Regions from separate parts of the Bradyrhizobium sp. 153 genome, predicted to be linked through region 1. Evidence: predicted binding sites of a transcription regulator. Region 1 holds the regulator's gene; each other region holds the start of a gene.
What was found. The regulator LexA, encoded in region 1, represses DNA repair genes until DNA is damaged. The targets are predictions, from matches to a motif close to TGTTCNNNNTGTGTTCNG.
Positions count from the first base shown of each region.

Region 2: a site for LexA is predicted at 2,442-2,459, ahead of IVA91_RS08635 (helicase-related protein). Genes of this name have one in related genera too.
Region 3: a site for LexA is predicted at 2,033-2,050, ahead of IVA91_RS21670 (ribonuclease T2). Genes of this name have one in related genera too.
Region 4: a site for LexA is predicted at 2,355-2,372, ahead of uvrA (excinuclease ABC subunit UvrA). Genes of this name have one in related genera too.

Region 1 covers NZ_JADPKH010000128.1:105,928-110,680, reverse strand. Annotated here, with positions in the region: gene IVA91_RS30640 (hypothetical protein) at 1-131, shown strand, start outside; gene glp (gephyrin-like molybdotransferase Glp) at 353-1,564, shown strand; gene lexA (transcriptional repressor LexA) at 1,742-2,443, shown strand; gene IVA91_RS30625 (hypothetical protein) at 2,998-3,432, shown strand; gene IVA91_RS30620 (ComEC/Rec2 family competence protein) at 3,571-4,753, opposite strand, start outside.
Region 2 covers NZ_JADPKH010000029.1:131,258-136,010, reverse strand. Annotated here, with positions in the region: gene IVA91_RS08650 (YaaC family protein) at 1-128, opposite strand, end outside; gene rpmB (50S ribosomal protein L28) at 298-603, opposite strand; gene IVA91_RS08640 (DUF3108 domain-containing protein) at 1,178-1,987, shown strand; gene IVA91_RS08635 (helicase-related protein) at 2,741-4,753, shown strand, end outside.
Region 3 covers NZ_JADPKH010000083.1:214,295-219,047, forward strand. Annotated here, with positions in the region: gene IVA91_RS21650 (ATP-binding protein) at 1-386, shown strand, start outside; gene IVA91_RS21655 (DUF3617 family protein) at 452-982, opposite strand; gene IVA91_RS21660 (hypothetical protein) at 1,027-1,332, opposite strand; gene IVA91_RS21665 (hypothetical protein) at 1,516-1,977, shown strand; gene IVA91_RS21670 (ribonuclease T2) at 2,097-2,801, shown strand; gene rlmJ (23S rRNA (adenine(2030)-N(6))-methyltransferase RlmJ) at 2,991-3,851, shown strand; gene IVA91_RS21680 (cold-shock protein) at 4,103-4,318, shown strand; gene IVA91_RS21685 (outer membrane protein) at 4,388-4,753, opposite strand, start outside.
Region 4 covers NZ_JADPKH010000129.1:17,118-21,870, reverse strand. Annotated here, with positions in the region: gene uvrA (excinuclease ABC subunit UvrA) at 1-2,258, opposite strand, end outside; gene IVA91_RS30970 (outer membrane protein) at 2,545-3,213, opposite strand; gene IVA91_RS30965 (outer membrane beta-barrel protein) at 3,446-4,228, opposite strand; gene IVA91_RS30960 (single-stranded DNA-binding protein) at 4,678-4,753, shown strand, end outside.

The sequences.
Region 1 (4,753 bases):
TCTCCGCCAAGCTGATCAGCAAGGCCGCCGACCTAAAGTCGCAGGCCGATCCGCTGCCGGACAAGGATCAAAGCCCCAAAGCTCCGGACGTGACATCCAGCGTCAGTTCGGGCGAACAGACGCAGAGTTGATCCGATGCCGGCCGTGGCGCTCATCCTTCTCGTCCTCGCCATGGCTATCCTCGTACCGGTCTGTCTCGCCTTCCGGATCATGCCGTGACCGGTCTGAGCACGATTCTTCATGACGGAGATCACGCAGGATAAATCATCCTGTCGGCGCCTTTGCCTCGCGCCTGCACTCGGCTAGAACTTTCGCCGCCCATTGCCGATATGCTCAGCAGGAGTTTCCGCCCTTGGCCCTGATGCCGGTTTCTGACGCGCTTGCCGCGGTGCTGGCGGGTGCGGAGCCGCTGCCTGAAGCGATGGTTTCCCTCAACGAGGCCTATCATCGCGTGCTCGCACGCGATGTCCCGGCGCTGCGCACACAGCCGCCGGAAGCAATGTCGGCGATGGACGGCTACGCGGTGCGCGCGAGCGATGCAACAAAGCTCGATAGTACGCTCACCTTGATTGGCGAAGTGGCGGCGGGTCGTCCGTTCGCGGGAACGCTGGGCCCCGGCGAAGCCGTGCGGATCTTCACCGGCGGCGTCATTCCCAACGGTGCCGACGCGGTCGTGATCCAGGAGGACACGGTTGCGGACGGCAAGCGCATCACGATCAAGGAAGCCGCGATTGCCGGCCGCCACATCCGCCCCGCGGGCGTCGACTTCTCCGAAGGAGACGTGCTCCTGCGCAAGGGAACCCGTCTCACCGAGCGCGATCTCGCGCTCGCCGCCGCCATGAATCATCCGCAGCTTGCCGTCTGCCGCCGTCCGAAGGTCGCGATCCTCGCCACCGGCGACGAGCTGGTCATGCCGGGAACCACACCCGCTCACGGCCAGGTCGTCTATTCCAACGGCTATGCCCTGCACGCGCTCGCCCGCAGCGAGGGGGCCGATACCATCGACCTCGGCATTGCCGCCGATACGCTGGAGGCCACCACTGCCGGCATCCGCCGCGCCCGCGAGAGCGGCGCCGAGATCCTGGTCACGAGCGGCGGCGCGTCGGTCGGCGACCATGATCTGGTCCAGCAGGCGTTGAGGGACGAAGGCATCGCGATGGCGTTCTGGAAGATCGCGATGCGCCCGGGCAAGCCGATGATGCATGGGCGGCTCGGCGCGATGCGCGTGATCGGCCTGCCGGGCAATCCTGTGTCATCCTACGTGTGCGCCTTCCTGTTCCTGGTGCCGCTGATTCGCGCCTTGTCGGGACGATCCATGATTCATCACCGACAAGAACGCGCCGTGCTCGGCCGCGATGTGGATGCAAACGATATGCGCGCGGACTATCTGCGCGCACATCTGGAGACGCGCGACGATGGCACGTTGGTGGCCCTTCCCGTCAATCACCAGGATTCCTCGCTGCTTGCGAATCTCGCTGCAGCACAGGCACTTCTCGTCCGCGCACCGTTCGCTCCGAAGGCAGAAGCCGGCTCGCCTTGCGAGGTCCTGCGCCTGCCCGTCTGAACGCATCCACCACACGCGTTCCGCGAACTTTGTCCCGTTCACGGTAAATTAAGCAGTTGCGGAACACATATCGAACATATAGTGTCCGTTCATGATTTGTTTCGAGCATGTAGCGGTTCACCGCTCCAATTTAGCGTCTCGGAATCGAACGACATCAACCGGGGGACTTTGGTCGAGATGTTAACGCGCAAACAATACGAGCTTCTGCGGTTCATCAGCGAACGTCTGAAGGAAAGTGGCGTGCCGCCCTCCTTCGACGAGATGAAGGATGCGCTCGACCTGCGCTCGAAATCGGGCATCCATCGCCTGATCACCGCGCTCGAGGAGCGCGGCTTCATCCGCCGCCTGCCCAACCGCGCCCGCGCCATCGAGGTGATCAAGCTGCCCGAGCTCCAGGCCGCCGCCGGCAGCCGCCGCGGCTTCACGCCGAGCGTCATCGAGGGCAATCTCGGCAAGGTGCGCGCGAGCTCCAGTTCTTCCGCGGACGAAGGCGAGCGTCCCGTTGCGGTGCCCGTGATGGGTCGCATCGCGGCCGGCACGCCGATCGAAGCGTTGCAGACCCGCAGTCACACCATTAGCGTGCCGCCCGACATGCTCGGCTCGGGCGAACACTACGCACTCGAAGTGCGCGGCGATTCGATGGTCGAAGCCGGCATTCTCGATGGCGACATGGCGCTGATCCAGCGTAACGAGAGCGCCGATACCGGCGACATCGTGGTGGCCCTGATCGACGACGAGGAAGCGACGCTCAAGCGCTTTCGTCGCCGGGGGGCGTCGATCGCGCTCGAGCCCGCCAATGCCGCCTACGAGGTGCGCATCCTGCCGCCGAACCGGGTGAAGATTCAGGGCAAGCTGATCGGGCTGTACCGCAAGTACTGAGACGGGCCAGCGGTCATTCGATACCAATGATTCCGATTGGAGCGGACGATGGTCCGCTCCAGCTGGATAGTCTTTTGGTCTTGCGCAGATTATCCGGCCCCTCTCTCCGGCGCTCCATCCTCGGCATGCGGCTCCAAGCACGCATCGCTTGTGAAGAGATCGTGCGCAGGATCGCTTTAAGCGCCTTCGCAGCGTGCTGATCGCTTGCATCGGCCGCGCAAGCATTCGCAACTCAATTGCAGCACCATGCACGCAATCTGCGCACGTAGGGAGCGAGCTATTCCGCAACGCCTAAACTCCCATCAACCGACAGCCACGGCGAAGCTGGCCACATTCCCCCTCTCGGCGCCCGCAGGCCACGGGCGCTCGCATCCGCCGAATGCACTGAAGCGAGCTTTGTTCCTATGACTTCGGGAAAGATAATGTGATCGTGTCCGGCAACGCCAGCCGCAGATTTGCCCACAACCGAGCAGAGCGTTACGTGCTTCCACTCTGATAGAGGCTTGCGCCTCCGAAGGAGGCGCGGGTTGCTATCTTCGAATGAGGAGCACCCGATGTGTGACTACAGCCTGCATGCCGTTGCATCTCGCCCCGCCGAAGTCGGCGAGACGATCGTGTCGACAACGTTCCGCGGCACCTCAACGCGCGGCTTTGCTTCCGCGGCCGATCCGACCGTGGCCGTCTGCCTGCTGCCGGGAACGGAGCTCGCCTTCGCCGACAACGTCCGTTACGATAATCGCTGGATCTGGACGCGCACCATCAACTCCCGCGTCGGCAAGTTCGGCAAGATCGATCCGCACATACCCGACCGCCATCATGACGCGATCGAATTCCCCGACGGCAAATACGTGCTGGTGACGCAGCTCGTCGAAGGCCAGCGCGCAACCGTGCTGCAATTGCCGGTGACGCAGCCGGTCAGCGAGCGCGAGCACAAGCCGCAGATCGTTGCCGATAGCCGGTCGACGATCACGCGCCTGCCGATTGGCTGAGCCGTCCCCGCCCGCGGGGTCGGGCCAGGATTGAAATGCCATCGCCGGCCGAGGCCGGCGAGATGGTATAATTTGTGTGCTGCGGAGTCCGGTCGGACCCGGACCTACTCTTCGCATTTGTTTTTAATCGTCCGGCCCCTAATCGTCGACCTGCAAGTCGGTCTCCGCCGGCGTTGCATCCCGGTTGCGGGCCGCGGCCGTCCTCGGCACAAGGCTCCCATCGAAATCACCCTCGCCGGCGCCGGCCGGCAACCAGGGACGGCTTGTGCCTCTTGCTCTCACCGCCTGTATCGCAAAGCCGTCACCACGCTGCGTCAACGCCAGCGCGCCCTGGCTGGTGAGACGCTGCCGGTCGACCACCATCGCCGCGCAATCGGGCGGCGCGGGGCGCGTCGTGACCACCAGCGCGGCGCGACTGCAATCCTCAGCCAGCGCATCGATGCGCAGTGAAAGCGCGACCAGCCGACCGTCGGCAAGCGGCGTCACACAGCCGGACTCGTCGCACGACACGCCGTCAGCCAGCGAGCTACTCCCGGCATCGCGCGGATCGGCGTCGGCAGCTAACCACTCTTTGAGCAGAAAGCCATCCTTGCTCGCCCGGATCACATGCAACTGCCCGTCCCTGCCCCGCACCGCGACGCTGGCGCCGTCCCCGGCAATCAGGATGTCGGGCTGCCGCACCGACAGGCCCCACGCGATGGCGGCCAGCAGCACCAAGGCGCCAGACCAGCGCAAGGGCGTGCGCAACAGGCCCATCAAGATGATCCCGAGGCTTGCCGCGATCAGCGGCGCGGTGCCGAAGGCAGGGATCCGGCCGACTGCACCCGGCAGTGCCGCCACCCAGCGCGACACCGCGACCATCCAGTCGATGCCGATCCCCATCAGCCACCAGAACACGCTGTCAAGCCCAAAGGGAGCCGCGAGCAGTCCCAACAGGCCAGCCGGCATCACCAGTGCCGAGACCACCGGCATCGCGCCGAGATTGGCGAGCACGCCGAACGGGGTGACGCGATGGAAGTGGAAGGCGGCATAGGGCGTGGTCGCAAGTCCTGCGATCAGCGAGGCCAGGAATAGCATCGCGATCTCGCGGCCGCCCCACAGCGCGATACGGGCCGTCGCGGAATGATCGGGCGAGGCAAACAGGTTCGGCATGCCGATCTGCACCAGCGCCACGAGCCCGAGCGTTGCGGCGAAGGACATTTGAAAGCTCGGATGCACCAGCGCTTCCGGCGCGACCGCGAGCACGATCAGTGCCGCCACGGCCAGCGTGCGGAAGGTGATAGCGCGGCGATCGACCATGACCGCGATCAGCACCACCGCC
Region 2 (4,753 bases), on a different contig from region 1:
ACGTATGTCCACGGGCTGTTCGTCAGAACATTTCGAGCTCCAATTACCGGAGCAATTATTGCCTTATGAGGCGGAATCGCTCGCCCTCTAAACTTTATCTGAAGTAGGTCCTTTGAGATATCGTCCATTGCTCTATCTGATTCGAGGCGCAGTTAGCTTACGCCGCGCTCTGTAGTTGCAGAAGAGCAAAGCTTCCCAAACAAAAACGGCCGGATCTTCCGATCCGGCCGCAACGCAACTCTACTGGCTAAGCCTACGCCACGCGACGCAACTTAGCCCCCGCCCAATTCTGAAATCTTAGCTCGCCTTCTTCGCCGGCGCGTCGCCGACCTTTTTCTGGATGGCGCGCTTCAGCTCGAGGGCGCGCGGCGACAGGACGTCGGCGCTGGCCTTGAGCAGGAAGGCATCTAAGCCGCCATTATGGTCGACGCTCTTGACCGCGTTGGTGGAGACGCGCAGGCGCACGTTGCGCTCCAGGGCTTCCGAGATGAACGTCACGTTGACGAGGTTCGGCAGGAAGCGACGCTTGGTCTTGATGTTGGAGTGGCTGACCTTGTGGCCGACGAGGGGGCCCTTGGCCGTCAGTTCGCAGCGGCGAGACATGGTAGAAATCCTCAGGTTCGAGCCCCCAACGATTTGCGGCCGCCATTCGGGGCGCCACGGGGGCAAATTCTTTCGTCCTTGCAGGGAGCGGGCGGACGTATAGGGGGGAAGGGGCGGGACGTCAAGGCGACGGGCCGTTTTTGGCCCGTCGTCCCGGGGCGCGGGGAGCGCGAACCCGGGATCTCGCGCGGCACCCGCGGTGCGCTCCCTCCCCCGCGCGCGGGGGAGGGTTGGGGAGAGGGCTGTCTCCGCGGAGGGGCAGTCGCGACAGTGCCCCCAAAGGAGAGAGCCCTCACCCGCGCTTCGCGCGACCTCTCCCGCAAGCGGGAGAGGTGACCGCGCCCGCGACCACACCTTCCCCGATCACCAAAACGGCAATGATCGGAACGCCTTACCATCACATAAAGGGCGTATTCGCGGCCGAAGAGTCCTGGGGAGTTCCGCCGCTTTTGGCGCCCAGCACATTGTTTGCCGCTGTTTTTGGCTTAACTAACAAGGCCTGACGGCCCCATTGGATGGCTTCGTGAATATCCTGACCTCTCATCCGCCGCGGCGGCGCGCCGGCCAGTTGGCCCTGGCGGCGCTGTGCGGGCTCGCCTTGGCGTGGGGGGCGGCGCCGGCAGCGGCGCAAGGCAAGCTCGAGGCGCAATATGAGGCGACGTTATCAGGCATTCCCGTCGGCAAGGGCGCCTGGAACATCGACATCCAGGACGACGTGTTCGCCGCCGCGGCCTCCGGCGGCACCACGGGGCTGCTGAAATCGTTCGCGGGTGGCTCGGGCACCGGCGCCTCGCAGGGCCGCGTCGTCAACGGCGCGCTGGTTGCGACCGGCTATCAGGCCTCCACCACCACCTCGAAGAAGACCGAAGAGATCCGCATCACGCTCGACAAGGGCAATGTGAAGGATTTTGCGATCCTGCCGGAGCCGCCGGTCGACCCCGATCGCATCGTCGTCACCGAAGCGCATCGCCGCGGCGTCTGGGACCCGATGACGGCCTCGCTGCTGCGCGTGCCCGGCAATGGCGATCCGGTGTCGCCGGAAGCCTGCCATAACAGCGCGCCCGTCTTCGACGGCCGCATGCGCTACGACTTGAAACTCGATTTCAAGCGCATGGAGAGCGTGAAGGCCGAGAAGGGATACAAGGGCCCGGTCGTGGTCTGCGCGCTCTATTTCGTGCCCGTGGCCGGCTACATCCCCGACCGCCCCGTAATCAAATACCTCGCCGCCCAGCGCAACATCGAGATCGCCTTTGCGCCGGTGGCGGGAACGCGCATCCTGGTCCCGTTCTGGCTGAAAGTGCCGACGCCCTTGGGGCCTGCGATGCTGGAAGCGACGAGCTTCATCACCTCCCCCCAGCCGCCACGCGTCGCCAAGACGCAGTAGCAGTTCTTAACCCTCCCCTGGAGGGGAGGGTCGGCGCACATGAGCGCAGCGAAATGTGCGACGGGGTGGGGTGATCTCTCCCCACGGGCGCTGTGCCGGGCGGAAAGATCACCCCACCCCGCTCGCGCTGCGCGCGATCGACCACGGGCGAGCTACGCTCGTCCCGGACCCCTCCAGGGGAGGGTAAGAACGTATGAGATATCAATGACTTCCCTACTGTGCATGGGGTTGTTTTCGCATTTTTGTTTTGGCAGGTCGGGGAACCTGGAATCCATTTGACTCCCGCCCGATTCTGATTCGACTCCCCGCCGCCCCAGCTTTAAGGAATCCGTCATCAAATCGTCGCTTGTACGGCAGCCCGAGCCTTCATCTAGTGCGCACCTGTGGCGAGTCCCGCGACATGTTGCGTGAACGGAACGGGACGCAATCGGGAGTCAGCGATTCGGCCGCGATTCGTTCTAGAGTCGTTCCGAAGCTTAAGGCGAGCGGGAAAAGCGTCGCAAACTGAGACAGTTGCGCGAGGTTGGGAAGACTGCTCCGCGCTCGCTGTCATCGCCCGGCTTGACCGGGCGATCCAGTACGCCGAGGCGGTCGTGGTTGAGCCGATGAGCCACGGCGTGCCACATGCCCCGGTCAAGCCGGGGCATGACAGCGGAGCGCGTGGTGGCGTTCGGAGACATCGCTGACACCTGATCGCCTCATCGCCTCAAACAGCACTGACATTCGCCCAAATCGGCACTACCTATCTCCGGAATGGCTTTTTCTTCCTCCCCCTTCGCTTCCGAGCGTGCCCCCGGCGCCGGCGTCACTGCGGTGCTCGGGCCGACCAACACCGGCAAGACCCATCTCGCCATCGAGCGGATGCTCGCGCATCCCTCCGGCATGATCGGGCTGCCGCTGCGCCTGCTTGCGCGCGAGGTCTATAACAAGATCGCCGATCGCGCGGGGCCAGAGAGCGTCGCGCTCGTGACCGGCGAGGAGAAGATCAAGCCGAAGAAGCCGCGCTATTGGGTCTCGACCGTCGAGGCGATGCCGCGCGATCTCGACGTCTCCTTCCTCGCCATCGACGAGGTCCAGATCGCCTCCGACCTCGAACGCGGCCACGTCTTCACCGACCGCATTCTCAACCGCCGTGGCCGCGACGAGACGCTGCTCTTGGGCGCCGCCACGATGCGCCCGATCATCGAGCGCCTCTTGCCGGGCGTGTCCATGATCACGCGGCCGCGCCTGTCGCAGCTCGAATTCGCCGGCGACCGCAAGATCACGCGCCAGCCGCGCCGCACCGCCATCGTCGCCTTCTCCGCCGACGAGGTCTACGCCATTGCCGAGCTGATCCGCCGCCAGCATGGCGGCGCCGCCGTGGTGCTGGGCTCGCTCAGCCCTCGCACCCGCAACGCGCAGGTGGCAATGTTCCAGAACGGCGACGTCGACTATCTCGTCGCCACCGACGCGGTCGGCATGGGCCTCAATCTCGACGTCGACCACGTTGCCTTTGCCTCCGATCGCAAGTTCGACGGCTACCAGTTCCGCCGCCTGACGCCCTCGGAATTTGCGCAGATCGCCGGCCGCGCCGGCCGCGCCACGCGCAACGGCACCTTCGGCACCACCGGCCGCTGCGCCCCGTTCGAGCCCGAACTCGTCAACGCGCTCCAGAACCACACCTTCGACGCCGTGAAGATGCTGCAATGGCGCAACTCGAAGCTGGATTTCTCCTCGCTCGGCGCGCTCCAGGTGTCGCTGAACCTGGCCCCAGGGCACGAGGCGCTGACGCGCGCCCCGATCGCCGAGGACATGCGCGTGCTCGATCATGCTGCGCGCGACGTCGATGTGCGCGATATCGCGCATGGCAAGGTGGCCGTGGAGCGCCTCTGGGAGGCCTGCCAGGTCCCCGATTACCGAAAGCTGTCGCCGGCCGCCCATGCCGAGCTGGTGACGACGCTGTACGGCTTCCTGATGCAGAAGGGATGCATCCCCGATAGCTGGTTTGCCGCCCAGGTCGATCAGGCCGACCGCGTCGATGGCGACATCGACACGCTGTCGGCCCGGATCGCGCAGATTCGCACCTGGACCTTCGTCGCCAACCGCCCGGATTGGCTGAAAGACCCCGAACGCTGGCAGGGGATCGCGCGCGAGGTCGAAAATAAATTATCGGATGCGCTCCATGAACGCTTGACTGAGCGTTTCGTTGATCGCCGGACCAGTGTATTGATGCGCCGCCTGCGGGAGAACACGAGCTTGAATACTGAAATCGGCAAGACCGGCGAAGTCATCGTCGAAGGCCACGTCATCGGCCGCCTCGACGGCTTCACCTTTGCACCGGACGCTGCGGAAGCCGGCTCCGATGCGAAAGCCTTGCAGGCTGCAGCGCAAGCGGTGCTCGCCGGCGAGATCAACGCGCGCGCCGAAAAGCTGGGCAATGCACCGGACGAGCAGTTCGTGCTGACCTCCGAAGGCATCATCCGCTGGACCGGCGATGCCGTGGCGCGCCTGTCCGCCGCAGACGACGCGCTGCATCCGCGCATCCGCATCATCTCGGACGAGAGATTGACTGGGGCGCCCCGCGAGAAGGTGCAGGCCCGACTCGAGCTCTGGCTCAAGACGCATATCGAAAAGCTGCTCGGGCCGATGTTCGAGCTGTCAAAGGCCGAGGATGTCACCGGCATCGCCCGCGGCATCGCCTATCAGCTGGTCGAGGCGCTCGGCGTGCTGGAGCGGCCGAAGATCGCCAGCGAGCTGAAGGATCTCGACCAGTCCTCGCGCGCGGTC
Region 3 (4,753 bases), on a different contig from region 1:
ATGCCGAACGGCACGGCCACACCGCGACCGTGGCGTTCCACGGCCTGCCAGTGGTGACGGTGAAGCCGGCCTCGTTCAAGCGCTGCCTTGCCAACCTCGTCACCAACGCCGCACGCTACGGCAAGGCCATCGCCATCACCGGCCAGCGCGATCACCGCTATCTCACGGTCACGATCGACGACGACGGGCCGGGCATTCCCGCGCATTTGCGCGAAGAGGTGTTCAAGCCGTTCCTGCGGCTGGACAACGCCCGCAACCAGGACGAAGGCGGCACGGGCCTTGGCCTCGCGATCGCCCGCGACATCGCCCGCTCCCACGGCGGCGACATCACGCTCGGCGACAGCCCGATGGGAGGATTGAGGGCGAGCGTGAGGATACCCGTGTAACTGCTCTTGCCTCTCCCCGTTAGAACGGGGCGAGGGAGCCCACCGATTTTCCGGCTACGATCTCGCTACTTCGGCAGCAGTCCCTTCAGCTTATCCACGTCGCGCACGTTCATCTTGAAGCCGCCTGGCATCACGATGTCGCCGGGCTTCTGGTCCGGCTTGCAGGCCCCGAGCCATTTCGCTTCAAGCGTCATGGTGCTATCGCGCCCGGCCGTGCCGGCGACGCCGCCTTGCGCATGCGAGGAGGTCCTCACCGTGTAGGCCGAGTTGAAATCGCCTGATATCTCGGCATGCGAGGTCGTGCTGACGCCAGCGACGTTGCACTCGGAATCGCTGACATAGCCGGTCGCGGTCTTCTTGATCTCCTGCTTGGCGCAGATCTGCCTGGCCATCGGGGAGACGTTGTTGCTCATCTCCTTGTCGACGGTCTCGTCAGTGCAGTGCTGCATGGTCATCTCGGGCACGGGCGAGCCGGTCGTGACCAGCTTCATTTCCCAAAGGCCGGCCTTGCGCAGCGGCAGATCGTCGGCGCTGGCGCTGCCTGCGAACAACACGAGACAGGCGGCCGAGCCGAGCAAAGCGAGTTTGCGCGTCATCGGGGGGGCTCCCGGCTGAGAGATTGCGGCGTTACGACCGCGGTTCAGTACAGCGTGCGGATCGGCTGCTCGGCGGCGCCGTAGGGCACCCAGCGGCAGGAGAACGAGATGTAGCCGCCCTCGTAGGCCTGCACCGCGAGAAATTTGGCGACTTTGCCGTAGCGCGCGCAGTGATCGACCGCGACCTGCCGCGCATCGACCTGGGTCGCCATCGAATAGGCGATGATGCCGCCGGTGTCGTTGCCCTTGAACGGCGGCACTGGAAGAATATCGGCCCGCACCGACTGGCTCGCCATCATACCCGAGACAACCAGGCTGGCGAGAAGACCCGCGGCCGCAATGATTCGCATTCCCGTCACTCCAATTGGTTGGCGCCAGTTTACGGTGCCGGGATGGAAGTGGAAAGAACGGAAGCCATGCCGAGCGCGACGTTGTGGTCAACTCCTGGCGAAGTGTTGCCGCGCTGCACTTGACCCCGCCCAGCCTTCGCGGCACGGTCCCACCTTCGCAAGACCCAGCAGTCCGGATTGCCCATGCGCGCCCCCTCCCTGAAATCGCTCCGCTTTGCCGCCGTGCTCGGCCTCATGTTCGGGGCGCTATCGCTCGGTGAGGCCAGGGCCGCCAATCCGCTCGAGACGAATTTCTGGCTGAGCGGGCCGCGCTACGATGGCGCCGTCGCCGATTGCGACAAGGCGCTGCCGACGATCGCCACCCAGTTCTGGGAGAAGGAAAGCTCGTTCTGGAATTCCTCGTTGAAGATCACCGGCTTCTCCGCCGTTCGCGAGACCGCTTTCCGGCCCTGGCAGTCCGACAACATTCCGCGCCGGTATTGCACCGGCGACGCCATGCTCAATGACGGCAAGGTGCGCAAGGTGCATTTCTCGATTATCGAGGATGGCGGCTTCGCCGGCTACGGCAATGGCGTCGAATGGTGCGTCGTCGGAGTCGACCGCAACTGGGCCTACAATCCAGCCTGCCGCGCCGCCAAGCCCTGATTTGAAGAGTCCCGAGTCGGGCCGATCTGGCGACTGAGCGGCGGTGGCTGCATTTTGTTCTTGAAATGTTCTTATCGCCTACTAGGCTTCATTGCACAGTCTAGTTGAGGGGCATCGCCATGTTTCATTCCAGATTGCATTCGTTTTCCCGCCTGGTGATCTCGCTGACCCTTCCCCTGATCCTTGCCGCAGGCCTGGCCTCGTTCGCCGGCGGCGCAAAGGCCCAGGACAAGCGGCAAAACGCGCCGGGCGAGTTCGATTTCTATGTGCTGTCGCTGTCATGGTCGCCCTCCTTCTGCGAGGAAGCGGCCGAGCGCAACGGCCGCTCACACATGCAGTGCAGCGGACGGCCCTACGCCTTCGTGGTGCACGGGCTGTGGCCGCAATATGAAAACGGCTTCCCCGAATATTGCCAGCGGCCGGCACCGCGGCTGAACCGCGGCATCGTCTCCTCGATGCTGGATTTGATGCCGGCGCCGGGCCTGATCTTCAACGAATGGGACAAGCACGGCACCTGCTCCGGGCTCGAGAGCCGCAGCTATTTCGAAACGATCCGCAAAGCGCGCGCCGCGATCAAGATCCCGGCCGAATATCTCGATCTGTCGCAGGCCAAGACCGTGGCGCCGGCGGAGGTCGAGGACGCCTTTATCAAGGCCAATCCCGGCCTCAGCAATGCCGCCATCTCGGTCACCTGTAACCGGACACGGCTGTCTGAGGTCCGCATCTGCCTCAGCAAGGATCTGCAATTCCGCGCCTGCGACGAGCTCGAGCGCCGCACCTGCCGCCGCGAGCAGGTGACGATGCCGCCGATCAGGGGTGGGTAGAGGGAGCCCTCGGATCGCCATTCCGGAGCGCGCGGCTTGTCCGCCGCAGCCCGAAGAGCGAAGGCGGAAGCGCGGGGCTGGAATCCATCTGTCCGCATTCTCAAAGAAATGGATTTCGGGTTCGGTGCTGGCGCACCGTCCCGAAATGACGGCCGTTACTTTCGCCTCGCGATGTCGTAACTCTCCGCCATGAACTACCGTCACGCCTTCCATGCCGGCAGCTTCGCCGACGTCATCAAGCACATCGTACTGGCGCGCATCCTCACTTATTTGCAGGACAAGCCGGCGGCGTTCCGCGTCATCGACACCCATGCCGGCGCCGGCCTCTACGACCTCGACAGCAACGAGGCGCGCCGTGGCGGCGAGTGGCTGACCGGCATTGCGCGGCTGATGCAGGCGCGGCTGTCGAACGAGACCGCGGCGCTGACCAAGCCGTATCTCGACATCGTCCGCGCCTTCAATCCGAAGGGCGAGCTCAAGGCCTATCCGGGCTCGCCACTGATCGCGCGCGGCCTGCTCAGGCCGCAGGACCGCCTCATCGCCTGCGAGCTCGAGCCGAAGGCGCGGAAAGCGCTGATCGACGTGCTGCGCCGCGACGAGCAGGCTCGCGTGGTCGATCTCGACGGCTGGATGGCACTGCCCGCCTTCGTGCCGCCGAAGGAGCGGCGCGGCCTCGTGCTGATCGACCCGCCGTTCGAGGCCAAGGATGAGTTCGAGCGGCTTGGCGAGGCCTTCTCGGCGGCGTTCGCGAAATGGCCGACCGGTATCTACGTCGTCTGGTATCCGGCTAAGAACCGGCGCGCCACCGACACGCTGGCGCAAACGGTGGCGCGGCTCGCAGCCGCAGCAAAGCCATCAGGAAAATGCCTGCGCCTCGAATTCAGTGTGGCGCCGCAGCTCGATGGCGCGGCCCTCACCTCCACGGGTCTTCTGATCGTCAACCCGCCCTACACGCTGCACGGCGAGCTCAAGACCATCCTGCCCGAGCTCGAAATGCCGCTCGGCCAGGGCGGCGCTGCCAGATTCCGATTGGAGGTGCCGAGGCCGTAACACTCCGGCATTCTTGGGAAAAATATGCAGGAACGGTAGTCAATCTGCGACGAACCGTATTATGCTGTTTCCGTGACTGGCTTTACGTTCCGCTTCCGCGAATGGTTGCGGCGGAGTGAAGGCCCAAGAAAGATCCGGCCGGACCTATGAGGTCCGCCCAAGGATGGCCAGCTCCCGGGCTTCGTAAGGTCCGGTCATGTCGTGACGCGAGTCTGCGTCGCGGCGGAGGAGCAATGAGGGGGAGTTTCCCGATGGCCATGACGGGAACGGTCAAGTTCTTCAACGGCGAGCGCGGCTACGGCTTCATCAAGCCGGACGACGGCGGCCGCGATGTCTTCGTTCACATCACCGCCGTAGAGCGGGCGGGACTGAAGGACCTTGCCGAAGGACAGCGTATTACTTTCGAAGTCGAACCGGACAAGAAGGGGAAGGGACCGAAGGCGGTCAATTTGGTCATCCTCTCCTAGCGAGCCTGGCTTAAAAAATCCCGGCCGCGAGCGGCCGGGAGGTTGGTCCGGTATTTTCTTCTTCAGCTATCAGAAGTGATAGTTCACGCCTGCGCGGACAACGCTGGCGCTATAGCCGTTTGACACGCCCGTAATTGCGAACTGACTCGTCGACAGATCGATGTAGAGATATTCGAGCTTGGCACTCCAGTTCGGCGCAAGGCCGACTTCCGCGCCGGCACCGATGGTCCAGCCGGCCGTGGTGTGCGATTCCGTCCAGCCGAAGGTCTGCGCGCGCAGTTCGCCGAAAGCGAGGCCAGCGGTGCCGTAGAACAGCACATTGCTGAAGGCATAGCCGGCGCGGCCGCGCAGGGTGCCAAACCACGGATTGGAGAACTTCCACGGCGCGAAGGTATCGTCGGCACCGGCGGCCTGAATGTCGCCCTCGACGCCAAA
Region 4 (4,753 bases), on a different contig from region 1:
AGGCCGGCGAACCATTCGCGGATCGGCGTGAAGGCGCCGGTATAGGTCGCGGGATTCGAACGCGGGGTGCGGCCGATCGGCGACTGGTCGATGTCGATGATCTTATCGATGTGCTCGAGGCCCTCGATGCGGTCGTGCGGCGCTGCGCCTTCGCTTGCATTGTTCAGCTTGCGGGCGATGGCACGATAGAGCGTGTCGATCAGCAGCGTCGACTTGCCGCCGCCGGAGACGCCGGTCACACACGTGAACAGGCCGAGCGGAATCTCGGCAGTGACGTTCTTGAGGTTATTGCCGCGCGCATTGACCACCTTGATGGTGCGGCGATGGTTCGGTGGGCGCCGCTCCGGCACCTCGACTTCGAGCTCGCCGGTCAGGTACTTGCCAGTCAGCGATTTCGGATTGCGCATGATCTCCGCGGGCGTGCCCTCGGCGACGATGTGGCCGCCGTGCATGCCGGCGCCGGGGCCGATGTCGAGCACGTAATCGGCCAGCCGGATCGCGTCCTCGTCATGCTCGACCACGACCACGGTGTTGCCGAGGTCGCGCAGGCGCTTGAGCGTATCGAGCAGACGGGCGTTGTCGCGCTGGTGCAGCCCGATCGAGGGCTCGTCGAGCACGTAGAGCACGCCGGTCAGGCCCGAGCCGATCTGCGAAGCCAGGCGGATGCGCTGGCTCTCGCCGCCGGACAGCGTGCCGGAGGAGCGGGACAAAGTGAGATAGTTGAGGCCGACGTCGAGCAGGAAGGTGAGGCGCTCGCGAATTTCCTTCAGGATGCGCCCGGCGATCTCGTTCTGCTGCGCGTTGAGCGCATCAGGCACGGTCTCGAACCATTCGCCGGCCTTCCTGACCGACAGCTCCGAGATCTCGCCGATATGCTTGCCGCCGATCTTGACGCAGAGCGCCTCGGGCTTGAGCCGAAACCCGTGGCACGCCTCGCAGGGGACGTCATGGAAATATTTCGCCAGCTCCTCGCGCGCCCACTCGCTCTCGGTCTCGCGATAGCGGCGGTTGATGTTGGTGATGACGCCCTCGAACGGTTTTTTGGTGTCGTAGGAGCGCACGCCGTCTTCATAGGAGAACTTGATCTCATCCTCGCCGGAGCCGTAGAGAAGCGCGTTTTGCGTCTTCTTGGGCAGGTCCTTCCACTTGGTGTCGAGCGTGAACTTGTAGTGCTTGCCGAGCGCGTTCAGCGTCTGCACGTAATAGGGCGATGATGACTTGGCCCAGGGCGCGATCGCACCCTTGCGCAGCGTCAGATCCTTCTCGGGGATGACGAGATCCTCGTCGACATGCTGCTCGACGCCGAGCCCGCCGCAGGCGGGGCAGGCGCCGTAGGGATTGTTGAAGGAAAAGAGTCTCGGCTCGACCTCGGGGATGGTGAAGCCGGAGACCGGGCAGGCGAATTTTTCCGAGAACAGGATGCGCTCGGGCCCGCTCTTGTCGTGGATCTTCGCGGTCTTTTTTTTCTCTTCCGCGGGTGCGGCCGCCGGCGCGTCGGCGAATTCGACGACGGCAAGGCCTTCGGCGAGCTTCAGCGCGGTCTCAAAGCTCTCGGCGAGGCGCTGGCCGATGTCGGCGCGCACCACGATCCGGTCGACCACGACGTCGATGTCGTGCGGGAATTTCTTGTCGAGCGTCGGCGCCTCCGCCAGCTCGTAGAAGGTGCCGTCGATCTTGACGCGCTGAAAACCCTTCTTGAGCCATTCGGCGAGCTCTTTGCGGTACTCGCCCTTGCGGCCGCGCACGACCGGAGCGAGCAGATAGAGGCGCGTGCCTTCCGGCAACGCCAGCACGCGGTCGACCATCTGCGAGACGGTCTGGCTCTCGATCGGCAGGCCGGTGGCCGGCGAATAGGGCACGCCGACCCGCGCCCAGAGCAGGCGCATGTAGTCGTAGATCTCAGTGACGGTGCCGACCGTGGAGCGCGGATTCTTCGAGGTCGTCTTCTGCTCGATCGAGATCGCCGGCGATAGCCCGTCGATCTGATCGACGTCGGGCTTCTGCATCATCTCGAGGAATTGGCGCGCATAGGCCGACAGCGATTCGACGTAGCGGCGCTGGCCTTCGGCGTAGATGGTGTCGAAGGCGAGTGAGGATTTGCCGGAGCCCGACAGCCCCGTGAACACCACCAGCTTGTCGCGGGGAATCTCGACGTCGATGTTCTTGAGGTTGTGCTCGCGCGCGCCACGGATCGTAATCGCGCGCAGGCTTGAGCCCGCGTTCTGTTGTTGGCGCTTGGCCTTGATCACTTCGTCCATCCCGCTGGTCCTCAAGGAATCCCAAAGACGCGCGATCGCGCCAATGTAAAAGGCGCGCTTCGCCCGGAACCGGGATCGGCGCCGATGGGTATGTCAGCGAACGTAGGAAGAACGCGAGCGGATTTCCAGTGGCACGTGCGAATCGTCAACGGATTGTTGGCGGGCTGGCGGCATCTGGCAGCAGCAGGCGCGAGCGGAACTGCGCGGAACGACCCGTAAAACAAAAAGGCCGGCGCGAGGCCGGCCTTTCGTGACGATGTGACGTCGATAGTGATCAGTACTCAGCTCAGTACTTGGCGACCACCGGGCCCCCGAAGTGATAGTTCACGCCGACCTGCACGGTGTGGAAGTTGATCGTGCCGGAGGCCAGCGGAGCGCCAAGGTTAGAGAAGTAGTTCTCGCTGCCGAGGCTGCGATAGAGGTACTCGCCCTTGACCGACCACTGCGGAGCGAAGAAAGCTTCGACGCCCGCACCGACGGTCCAGCCGGAATGCCACTTGCTGTCGGAGACGCTCACGCCGAGGGCGCTGACGGTGATCTTGTTGTCGATCCAGGCGTAGCCGCCGGTGCCGTAGAACAGGACGTTGTTGACGGCCCAGCCGATTCGGCCGCGCACGGTGCCGAGCGCATCGGTCTTGGAGGCGACAGTGATGCCAAGAGCGGTCGCCGAAGCGCTCACGTCAGCCCAGGCGCCATCCGCCTCGATGCCGAACACGACGTTGCCGGTCTGCCAGTTGTAGCCGGCGGTGCCACCGACGAAGCCACCCTGCATCCGCGGGTCGGACGCGTTTTCCCAAGCGCCGCCGCCGACGACGCCGAGGTAGAAGCCGGTCCAGTTGTAGACAGCGGCCGGAGCGATCGGGGCCTTGGTATAGGGGCGCGCTGCGAGGTCAGCGGCTGAAGCCGGAGCAGCGAGAGCGAACAAACAGGCCGAAGCCAACAAAACCTTTTTCATTTTCAACTAATCCCAGTCCCAGTTTCTGTTGTCGCCTTCCATGCCGAAGGCAGCGGACTCAACGGCCCAACTAATGCCGTGCTTACACCACTAAAGCCGCAAGTTGTGTCTCCGAAAAGCCACAACAGTTACAAAACGTCTCGATCACTGACTTATCCGACCGTCCGCTTTGGATAAAACGAAAAAGGCCGGCACGAGGCCGGCCTTTAATCCTTGAACGAAATCAGAGCGATCAGTACCTCGCGACCAGCGGGCCGCCAAAGCGGTAATTCAGCCGGACGAGACCGATGTCGACATCTTGGCCAATTCGGTCGCTCCCGAACACAACGCCCGCCGGCGTGGTAAAGCCGATCGTGCGGTGGCCGAGGAAAATGTGGTCGTATTCGACGCCGACCGACCAGTTTGGTGCGAATCCGAATTCCAGACCGGCCCCCACCGTACCACCCCAGCGGGTTTCACGTGCCGATGCCAGCAGCGTGCCAGCGCCCGGAGTGCCTGCGGCGGCATAGACGTCGTACTTGTCCCCGACCACAGCGGCGCCGCCCTTCACATAGAACAGCACATTGTTCCAGGCATAGCCGACCTGGCCAGTGATCAGGCCAAAACTGTCGATGCGAGAGCGGTTACGATCACCGGTGACCAAAGCGGTGCCAGGGAACAGGGTGCTCACGTTGTCGCCGGAAAAGTCAGCCCAGTTGCCCTGGCCCTCGAAGCCGAACACCCAATTGGTCGACTGCCAGCGATAGCCAATCTGGCCACCGACCGTGCCGCCCGTCGCGTTGTGGCAGCCTTCGCCAACCAGAGTGCCGGTAACAGGCGTCACGAAATCCCAGCACTTGTGGCTCGAACCACCGCCGCCGTTGATACCGATGTAGAAGCCGCTCCAGTCGTAGATCGCGGCAACGGCAGGAGCCGGAGCCTTGGTGTATGGGCGCGCAGCGAGATCTGCCGCGCTTGCGGGAGCCGAGAGGCCCAGCGCCATTGCACCGATTGCACTAAACAGAATCTTATTCATTGCAGTCTCCCCAGTTTCGACCGCTTCTCGAACTCCCCGAAGCGGCTAATTAAGGCGCGACGCCCATATGAACTAATTCCGAGGCAACCCTAGCCTACGAAACCGGCAAAGTCCGTCTCCGAAATGCCACACTCGCGGACCGATTGAGCCAAGCGCAACTTGATGAATGTTAAGCGGTTTCCGCCTTTCGCGGGAACCCAAAAAAGTTCCATCGAGCGGCTGCCTTCATCACCACCATCGCGGCCCGAAGGGCCCGATGTCCGCCTCGGATTGTCACAAAGAACAAATCTGGAACGAAGCCAATGGCGGTGCTATATGTGGGGATAACCCGAGGGGTGATGGGCTGAGCGGCGCCCGCAAGCGTATAGGGTCGCCTCAACGGGCGGCGGAGGAACGCACAGAGCGGACTCGGCCTTTGAAATTCAGTGGCATTGGAGTGGAGAGCGGCGATGGCGGGAAGCGTCAACAAGGTCATTCTGGTTGGAAATCTCGGCAAGGATCCCGAAATCCGCCGCACCCAGGACG